3 regions of the Mesorhizobium sp. B2-4-17 genome follow, and region 1 is predicted to be linked to each of the others. Evidence: predicted binding sites of a transcription regulator. Region 1 holds the regulator's gene; each other region holds the start of a gene.
What was found. The regulator PhoB, encoded in region 1, activates phosphate uptake and scavenging genes when phosphate is short. The targets are predictions, from matches to a motif close to TGTCATNNANCTGTCAT.

Region 2: the regulator PhoB is predicted to act here: its motif matches at 1,404-1,420, upstream of FJ548_RS23025 (PhoX family phosphatase).
Region 3: the regulator PhoB is predicted to act here: its motif matches at 1,305-1,321, upstream of ppk2 (polyphosphate kinase 2).

Annotation. Positions count from the first base shown of each region.
Region 1 is NZ_VFUX01000020.1:85,229-88,506, forward strand. Features, by position in the region: gene FJ548_RS17295 (ROK family protein) at 96-1,340, shown strand; gene phoB (phosphate regulon transcriptional regulator PhoB) at 1,353-2,042, opposite strand; gene phoU (phosphate signaling complex protein PhoU) at 2,158-2,865, opposite strand; gene pstB (phosphate ABC transporter ATP-binding protein PstB) at 2,891-3,278, opposite strand, start outside.
Region 2 is NZ_VFUX01000031.1:22,227-25,504, forward strand. Features, by position in the region: gene urtA (urea ABC transporter substrate-binding protein) at 1-639, opposite strand, end outside; gene FJ548_RS23020 (hypothetical protein) at 952-1,359, shown strand; gene FJ548_RS23025 (PhoX family phosphatase) at 1,474-3,278, shown strand, end outside.
Region 3 is NZ_VFUX01000005.1:74,046-77,323, reverse strand. Features, by position in the region: gene FJ548_RS05900 (dihydrofolate reductase family protein) at 1-197, shown strand, start outside; gene ppk2 (polyphosphate kinase 2) at 280-1,200, opposite strand; gene FJ548_RS05890 (glycosyl transferase family 90) at 1,370-2,341, opposite strand; gene FJ548_RS05885 (glycosyl transferase family 90) at 2,497-3,278, opposite strand, start outside.

The DNA.
Region 1 (3,278 bases):
TGACATCGCCGGCCGCTTCTGCCAGTATTTGATCTGTTGCCGCAGTGTTCGAGGGGCACGACGAGCCGCGGCGACCGGGAGGATATTGGAAAGGCATGTCGGTCGGAATCCGCCACGACGATCTGCGCCGGCGCAACCGCGCAATGGTGATTGCGGCCGTGCGCCGGGCCGGCCAGCCCTCGCGCACCGAAATCGCCGCGACCACCGGCCTCAGCCACTCCACCATATCGGCGATTTCCTCTGATCTGATCGGCGAAGGTATCCTGGCCGAAGGCAAGCCGAGCGAGGCCGGCGCGCTCAAACGCGGCAGGCCGCAGGTCGGGCTTGGCCTCAATCCGGAAGCCGCAACGGTGATGACCGTGGTGCTGTCGCTGAATTTCCTGTCCGTCGCCGTCATCGACTATGCCGGCCAGGTCATATCAGAGGAACAGCGCCGGCTGGATACGCTGACCATGTCGCGCGATGCACTGATCGGCGAATGCGTCGCCATCGTGCGGCGGCGCCTGGAGGATCCCGACCTCGACGTGCGCAGCGTCGCCCGTATCGCGCTGGCGATCCAGGGCATCACCGACACCGATGCCCGGGCAATGCTGTGGTCGCCCATCACGCCGCAGACCGACATCGCCTTCGCCGACATACTCGAAGCCGAGTTCGGCATCCCCGCCACCGTGGAGAATGACTGCAACATGATGGCGGTGGCGCTGCGCTGGCGCGATCCGGAGCGCTACCGCGACGACTTCATCGCCATTCTCCTTTCGCACGGTATCGGCATGGGCCTGGTGCTGAAGGGCGAGCTCTTCACCGGCACCCATTCCTCGGGCGGCGAATTCGGCCATATGATCCATCGGCCAGGCGGCGCGCTCTGTCGCTGCGGGCGGCGCGGCTGCGTCGAAGCCTATGCCGGCAATTACGCCATCTGGCGCAACGCCAGGCAGCTCAGCGAGGACACCGAGCCGGTCGCCGATGTCAGCGACGCGCAGATGCGGGCGCTGGCGGCGACGGCGCGGCAAACGGACGGGCCCGAGCGCGAGGCCTACCGCAGGGCCGGCGAGGCGCTGGGCTACGGCCTCGGCAGCCTGTTCGCGCTGATCGATCCCGCCCCCGTCGCCATGGTCGGCGTCAGCGCCGCCGCCTTCGACCTGATCGAGCCGGCATTGCGCGAGGCCATCGCCCAGACCGCCGGCGGCCAGCACTCGAAATCGATTTCCTTCGACACCGAGCCCAACGAGTTGCCGCTGATCCGCGAGGGCTGCGCCATGCGGGCGCTGACCTTCGTCGACCAGGAGATTTTCGCGCCGGGCATGCAGGCGAAAGCCGGCTCCGGGAAGAACGTGGCCTGAATAAAGTCGCGCTCAATCCTCGCGGATTGCATACCCCGCACCACGAATGGTGCGGATGACGTCGGGCATGCGGCCGTTATTGACCGCCTTGCGCAACCGGCCGACATGCACGTCCACCGTGCGCTCGTCGATATAGATCGTCTCCCCCCAGACATTGTCGAGCAGCTGGCTGCGCGAGAACACCCGGCCGGGATGACGCATCATGAATTCGAGCAGGCGGAATTCGGTCGGCCCGAGCCGGATCTCGCTCTTCTTGCGGTAGACGCGATGTGATTCGCGGTCGAGCACGATGTCGCCCACCTTGAGCACGCTGGACAGCACTTCCGGCTTGGCGCGGCGCAGCAGCGCCTTGACCCTGGCCATGAATTCCGGTGTCGAGAACGGCTTGACCAGATAATCGTCGGCGCCGGTCGAAAGGCCGCGCACGCGGTCGCTTTCCTCGCCGCGCGCCGTCAGCATGATGATCGGCAGCCGCTCGGTCTCGGGCCGCATCCTTAGCCGGCGACAGAGTTCGATCCCGGACACCGCCGGCACCATCCAGTCGAGCACCAGGAGGTCGGGGACGTTCTCCTGCAGGCGAATCTCCGCCTCGTCGCCGCGCGGGACCACCTCGACCTGGTAGCCTTCCGATTCCAGATTGTAGCGGAGGAGCACGCCGAGTGGCTCCTCATCCTCCACCACCATGATGCGTGGCGCGATCATCGACTGGTCACCTCTAAGGCAATTCCAGGAAAAGTGTGAAGCGGTTTTCCGTCCGGAATTGCATGGAAACAAGAGAGAGAGCGGTTTTCCGTAAAACGGTGAACCGCTCTGACGATCAAGCCGCCGGCGCCGACATCGCCGTTTCGTCCTGCTTCGGACGATTCGCGGGCAGCTGCGTACCGGTCAGCACATAGTAGGCATTCTCGGCGATGTTGGTCACATGGTCGCCGATGCGCTCGAGATTCTTGGCGCAGAACAACAGATGCGTGCAAGCCGTGATGTTGCGCGGATCCTCCATCATGTAGGTGAGAAGTTCGCGGAACACGGAGGTGTATTTGACGTCGATACGTTCGTCATCGGCGCGCAGCTTGGCAAGGGCCTCGGCATCGTGCGCCGCATACTCCTCGATCACGCCCTGCACCTGGATCAGCACCAGCTGCGCCATGGCGTCGATGGAATGCGACAGGTCGCGCGGCGTGGTGGACAGGCCGACCGTACCGACGCGCTTGGCGATGTTCTTGGCAAGGTCGCCAATGCGTTCGAGGTCGCCGGCCATGCGGATCGACCCGACGACATGCCGCAGATCGTCGGCCATCGGCTGGCGCTTGGCGATCAGCGTGATGGCGCGGTCGTCGAGTTCGCGCTGGCGCGCGTCCATGATGACGTCGTCGGAGACAACGCGCTGTGCCAGCGCGTTGTCGGAGTTCAGCAGCGCCTTGGTGGCGCCGCCGACCATCGAGCTGGCGAGATCGCCCATGTCGCTGATCAGCCTGCTGATCTGTCCGAGATCCTCGTCGAAAGAAGCGACTGTGTGTTCGGCCATGATCCTGGTCCTCGTATGCGTGAGATCAGCCGAAGCGGCCGGTGATATAGTCCTGCGTGCGCTTCTCGCGGGGCGATGTGAAGATCTTCTCCGTACGATCGAACTCGACCAGCTCGCCCAGATACATGAAAGCCGTCTGGCGCGACACGCGCGCCGCCTGCTGCATGTTGTGGGTGACGATGACGATCGTGTAGTCGGCTTGCAGCTCGTCGATCAATTCCTCGATCTTGGCGGTCGACAGCGGGTCGAGCGCCGATGCCGGCTCGTCGAGCAGGATGACCTCCGGCTTCACCGCCACGGTGCGGGCGATGCAAAGACGCTGCTGCTGGCCGCCCGAAAGGCTGAGGCCGCTGGCGTTGAGCTTGTCCTTGACCTCGGTCCACAGAGCCGCGCGCTTCAGCGCCTGCTCGACA
Region 2 (3,278 bases), on a different contig from region 1:
GGAGAAGCCGAACGGCGTGTAGTTGACCATGATGTCTTCCGCCGCGACGCCCTTGGCCTTCAGATAGGCTTCGAGAATCTTGTTGGTGGTGCGTGGGTAGACATAGTCGGTGCCTTCGAGCACCCAGCGCTTCACCAAGCCGCCATCCTCGCTCATCAGATAGTCGACGGCTGGAATGGCCTGCTGGTTCGGTGCGGCGCCGGTGTAGAACACGTTGCGCTCGCTCTCCTCGCCTTCATACTGGACGGGGTAGAACAGGATGTTGTCGAGCTCGGAGAACACTGGCAGCACCGATTTGCGCGACACCGAGGTCCAGCAGCCGAACACCGCCGCCACCTTGTCCTTGGAAATCAGCTCACGCGCCTTCTCGGCGAACAGTGGCCAGTTGGAAGCCGGATCGACGACGACGGCCTCAAGTTTTTTGCCGAGCAGGCCACCCTTGGCGTTCTGCTCGTCGATGAGCATCAGCATGGCGTCCTTCAGCGTCGTCTCCGAAATCGCCATTGTCCCTGACAGCGAATGGAGGATGCCGACCTTGATCGTGTCGTCGGCGGCCCTGGCGGGAACCGACATCAACAGGCCAGCGGCCACCACGCTCGCCGAAAACATTTTTGTTATTGTCGAGAAACTACCCCTCATGCTGAACACTCCCAAGCTGGTTGATTGCACTGAAACAACGCGATGCAACCTACATGCCAACCGCGAATGGGATGTCCGAAAAAGCGAAATAGCCAAACATTGTCAGCCGCTTATTACATCAGACCAAACAAAACAAAGAGAGCCGAAAAAATTTGAGTGAGGGAAATTTGCGCAGCGCACAAGGCAAATTGCCTAATTTTAGCTCAAATTTATCTGATGCCTATATTTTGACCTTTGTGAACGGATCACCGCTGACAAATGTTGCGGCCCGACGCGAAAATGGGGCAAGCTCGACTTCAGACAGGCAACGTCATGGCATCCAGCATTTCACGCATATTCATCGGAATATTACTTCTGGCGGTGGGAACCGGAGCCGCGCGGGCCGACTTCAGCGGCGGCAGGATGCCCGACGGCACCTATCACTGCGAAGTTTATCTGCTCGGCATGTTCCTCAACCTGGGCGTCATCACCATCAAGGGAAATGTCTACACCGGCCCTGTCACCTTCGGCGCCGTCCAACAGGGCTATAACTACCAGATGGACGCAAACGGTGTGATCTCCTGGTTGGGACCGCTCGGCGGCTACACCACCGGTGGCAATTCCCTGTCCCTGACCCAGGCAACCCTGGATGGCCAGAACCCGCCCTCCTTCGATATCATCATGAAGCAGCCGGACGGGGCCTTCACCGCCTCGACCTGCACCAGGGGCGGCAGCCAATAGCCCGTCCTGGTGACGGCCCTCGCCGCGAGGCGAGCTTTCTCTCATGTCATCTGGATGTTGCCGAAGCTGGATAGGCAGCTTTGCGCCGTCACATCCACCTCGAGAGGCAGACACATGGCCGATTCCCCGTCCTCATCCTCCCCCGTCATTCGCGATGTCATCGCCGAGCGCGTTTCGCGCCGTACTCTCCTGAAGGGCAGCCTCGCATCTGGCGCCCTGGTCGCCGGCGGCGGCTTTGTCGGCTCGTTGTTTGCCGGCGAAACACATGCCGCCGCCGCCCTTTCCACCCTCGGTTTTCCCGAACTGAACCGAGTCTATGGCAAGACCCACGCCGCAGCCGACGGCTATGAAACGACGATCGTCGCACGCTGGGGCGATCCGCTTGTCGCGGGCCTGCCGGATTTCGACGGCAATACGATCGCGGCCGACGAACAGGAAAGGCGCTTCGGCTACAATTGCGACTACATCGCCTTCATGCCGCTGCCCAAGGGATCTGTGAACTCCGACCACGGCTTGCTTTGCGTCAACAACGAATACATCTCGCCGAACGTGATGTTCCCCGGCATGACCGAGGACGGCGCCGGCAAGGCGATGAGCAAGGAACAGGTCGATCTCGGGCTGGCGGCGATGGGGCATTCGATCGTCGAGGTCATGCTCAAGGACGGCAAGTGGCAAACCATCGACGATAGCCCGCTTAACCGCCGCATCACCGCCAACACCGAAATGACCGTCTCCGGCCCCGTGGCTGGCCATGCGCTGATGAAGACCTCAGCCGATGCGACCGGCACCAAGGTGCTCGGCACCAGCTATAATTGCAGCGGCGGCGTTACCCCATGGGGGACGGTGCTGACCTGCGAGGAGGGCGTTTCCGATCTGTTCGGCGGCGATCCAAAGAAGGCCCCTACAGCAGGCATTCTCGGCCGTTACGGCTTTGACGGCTCCGACATTTACGGCCGCGGTCGCTTTCACGACCGCTTCAACATCGACAAGGAACCGAACGAAACCAACCGCTTCGACTGGGTGGTCGAGATCGACCCCTACGACCCCAAGTCCAAACCGGTGAAGCGCACGGCCCTTGGCCGCATGTCGCACGAGGCCTCTACGGTCGTCGTCAACAAGGATGGCCGCATCGTCGTCTACATGGGTGACGACGATTATTTCGAATATATGTACCGCTACGTCTCGAACAAGGCTTATGACAAGGCGAACCCCGCTTCGAGCAACGGCCTTCTGGACGATGGCGTGCTTTCGGTCGCTCGTTACGATGCCGATGGCACCATGACATGGCTGCCGCTGATCCATGGCCAGGGCAAGCTCACCGTCGATAACGGTTTTGCCGACCAGGCGGAGGTGCTGCTGAAAACACGGCTGGCCGCCGATGCGCTTGGCGCGACCCCGATGGACCGGCCGGAGGACATCGAGACCAATCCGGTCACCGGCCGCGTCTACGCCGTCATGACTAAGAACAAGAAGCGCGAGGAATCCAAGGTCAATCCAGCCAACACGCGGCCCGAAAACCTCTGGGGCCACATCGTCGAACTGATCCCGCCGGGCGGCCGCGGCAGCGACGCCGACCACACCTCCGACAAATACACCTGGGACCTGTTCGTTCTGTGCGGCAATCCCGGGGATGCCAAGGTCGGCGCCACCTTCCATTCCGACACATCGGACAATGGCTGGTTCGTGTGCCCGGACAACATCACCTTCGACCCCGCCGGCCGTCTCTGGGTAGCGACCGACGGCGCCAACGATTTCGACCTGCCCGACGGCGTCTATGGCATCGACACGGAAGGCCCGGCGCGGGGCCTGCCGAAGCTTTTGTTCACCTGCCCGCATGGCGCGGAAGCGACCGGCCCCTGCTTCACCCCGGATGGCACAACGCTGTTCCTTTCGGTTCAGCATCCATCGGAGGACGCCGA
Region 3 (3,278 bases), on a different contig from region 1:
TCGGTGGCGGCGTCGCGACAATCAGGCAATATCTGGAGCAGAAACTTATCGACGAGATGCATCTGGCGATCTCGCCCGTGCTGATCGGCGCAGGCGAAAACCTTCTGGCCGGCCTCGACATGCCGAAACTCGGCTATCAATGCAGCGAACAGGTCGCTTCGCCGCACGCCATGCATGTGGTCATCAAACGGGCATAGCCGCAACTCCGGTCATTGGCGAAACCCGCAGGTGCAAGCCTCTTTCTCTCCGTCACTATACGGGGAGAGACGGAAATGCGCCTCAATATTTCTCCGGCACGTAAAGTTCTCGCGGCAGAACCTGGCGCTCGTATTCCGGGTTGAACACGCGCTCGGGCAGTGTGATCTCCTCGTGCGGCACATCTTCATACGGCATCTGCTTCAAAAGATGATCGATGCAGTTGAGCCGCGCGCGCTTCTTGTCGTTGCCCTCGACGATGAACCAGGGCGCTTCGGGAATGTTGGTGCGGGCGAAGGTTTCTTCCTTGGCCTTGGTGTATTGCTCCCACCGCACACGCGACTGCAGATCCATGGGCGACAGCTTCCACTGCTTCATCGGATCGTGGATGCGCATCAGGAAGCGCATCTGCTGTTCCTCATCGGTGATCGAGAACCAGTATTTGACCACGGTGATGCCCGAGCGCACCAGCATGCGCTCGAACTCCGGCACGTCATGGAAGAACTCCTCGACCTGCTCGTGCGAAGCAAAGCCCATCACCCGTTCGACGCCGGACCGGTTGTACCAGGAGCGATCGAACAGCACGATCTCGCCGCCTGCCGGCAGGTGCGGGACATAGCGCTGGAAATACCATTGCGACTTCTCGCGCTCGGTCGGCGCCGGCAATGCCACGACGCGGCAGATGCGCGGATTGAGCCGCTGGGTAATGCGCTTGATGACGCCGCCCTTGCCGGCGGAGTCACGGCCCTCGAAAATCACCACCAGCTTCTTCTTGTGATAGGCGACCCAGGACTGGAGTTTGATCAATTCGGATTGCAGGGTGATCAGGTCGCGAAAATACTGCATGCGATCGATCGAAGGCGGATGCGAGTTCTTGTAGATCTTGGCGATCTCCATCGACAGCGCCGGCTCCGACATTTCGAGTTCATAATCTTCGTCGAGCGTGTCGGCGAGCTCGGCTTCGAGCCAGTCCTTGGCGGGAGAATTCTGTTTTAGCTCGGTCATGTCAGCTGCTCCGCTTGCAAACCCTGTCGGTTCCGGACGGTGTTCCCATTGCTGGCCAGCGGCCTTGATGGAAACACCTGAGCCGACTTCAATATAGGCCGGCAGTGACGGTTTTATTGCAACCCAGGCGTGATTGCAGCCACTGCGGCTGACCGAAGGCGCGTGACGCCTAACCCTCGATGAACCGCCAGAGTTCGGGATCGGGTTCGATCTGCCCGCTGAGCACGAAATATTTGTAGAGCACGAGCAGGGAGATCGCCTGCTCGTCTCGCTCATTGGAAAATTTGCGGCAATAGGCGTTGGCTGCGGCGATGATGCGCTCCGCCGCCGCCGGGTGCGCTTCGAAATAGCGCACCTTTTCGCCGAGATCGGCGAAATCCGGATCGAGTGGCACATAGTGGACATTGGCTTCGAGTTGGCTCTCCGCGAACCATGTCTCGTAGGTCGGCGGCGGCATCAGGCAGAGCGAGTTCGAATTCATGATCCATTTGAGGTTGGTCGCCACGTCATTGCCCTCGAGCGAGACGATGTAGCGGTGGCGCAGATGCTGGCTGATGCTGAGAAAGGGCTTGCTGTATTCGGCCGGAGCACTTCGCTTGTGCGAACCCACGTCGCAGAAAGGCAGGTCGCGCGCTGCGTCCAGAAACCGTGTCCTGATCGGATTGTTGAGATCGCCGCGCCAGATCACGACCGGCAGCTTGTCGGCAAAGGCGACCGCGTCGTCCGGCATGTAAAAGTGGCGGAACTTGTTGAACTTCAGGATGACCGCGTTGCTGTTGTCGGCGCGGATCGGCCGATCCTTGACGAGTGTCGGCACCTTCGGCACATGCCTGACGTCGCCAAACTCCAGGTCGAGGAGCAATGCCCGATCGAAATAACGGGCGAACTCCTTCAGGTCGTAATAGTACATGCTCGGCTCAAACGGCATCTTGTCGATGCGCACCGCATCCGGGCTTGGCATAAAGGTGCCCTGCAGCTTGTTGTAGTCATTCAACCGCCGGCGCACGGCCTCATCCAAAAGCCTGGCCTGCTCCAGGCGGGCCGCCAACTGTCGTCGGAAGAGTGCCTGGGGGGCGATATCGCGCATGACGTTTCGCGCATAGTAGAAAACCTTCTGCGTCGTTCGTTTTATGGTGGCCATCGTACCACGTTGATATCAGGACAAACGCGACCAAAACACCCGGCAGCCCGAGATAGTTCCCGCGCCATGCTCACACGCCATTGTGCCAGGCATTTCGCAACCCGGTGTCATCCAAACGCGAGACCAATGGCGCCGACGCCAAATGTCGCCGGCGACTAGCCCGTTATGTAACGCCAGACCTCGGCATCGGGCTTGATCTGGCCGCTGAGCACGAAATATTTGTAGAGCACCAGCAGCGAGATCGCCTGCTCCGTCTGTTCGTTGTCGAATATCCGGCAATAGGCATTCGCGGCCGCGATGATGCGCTCGGCCTTCGCCGGGTGCCGTTCGAAATAGGCCACATGTTCGGCCAGGTTCGAGAAATCCGCTTCAAGCGGCACATAATGGACATTGGGCTCGAGCAGCCGTTCCGCGAACCACGTCTCATAGGTCGGCGGCGGCATCAGGCAGAGCGACTTCGAGTTCATGATCCATTTGAGATTGGTCGCCACGTCATTGCCTTCGAGCGAGACGATGTAGCGATAGCGCTGCTGCTGGCTGATGCTGAGAAAGGGCTTGGCGTATTCGGCCGGAGCGTTCGGCTTGTGCGAGCCGGCATCGCAGAACGACAGCCCGGACAAAGCCTTCAGAAATCTTGTCCTGATCGGATTGTTGAGATCGCCGCGCCAGACCACCGCAGGCAGCTTGTCGGTAAACGAAATGGCGTCGGCCGGCATCTGGAAGTGACGAAACTTGTCGAGCTTCATGATGACCGCGTTCTTGTCATCATCACGGATCGGCCGGTCCTTCACGATCGACGGCACCTTCGGCACATTCCTGACGTCGCCGAACTCCAGGTCGATGAGCAATCCGGGATCAAAGTAGCGGGCAAATTCCTTCAGGTCGTAATAGTACATGGTCGGCGTGAAGGGCAGCTTGCCGACGCGCACGGCATTCG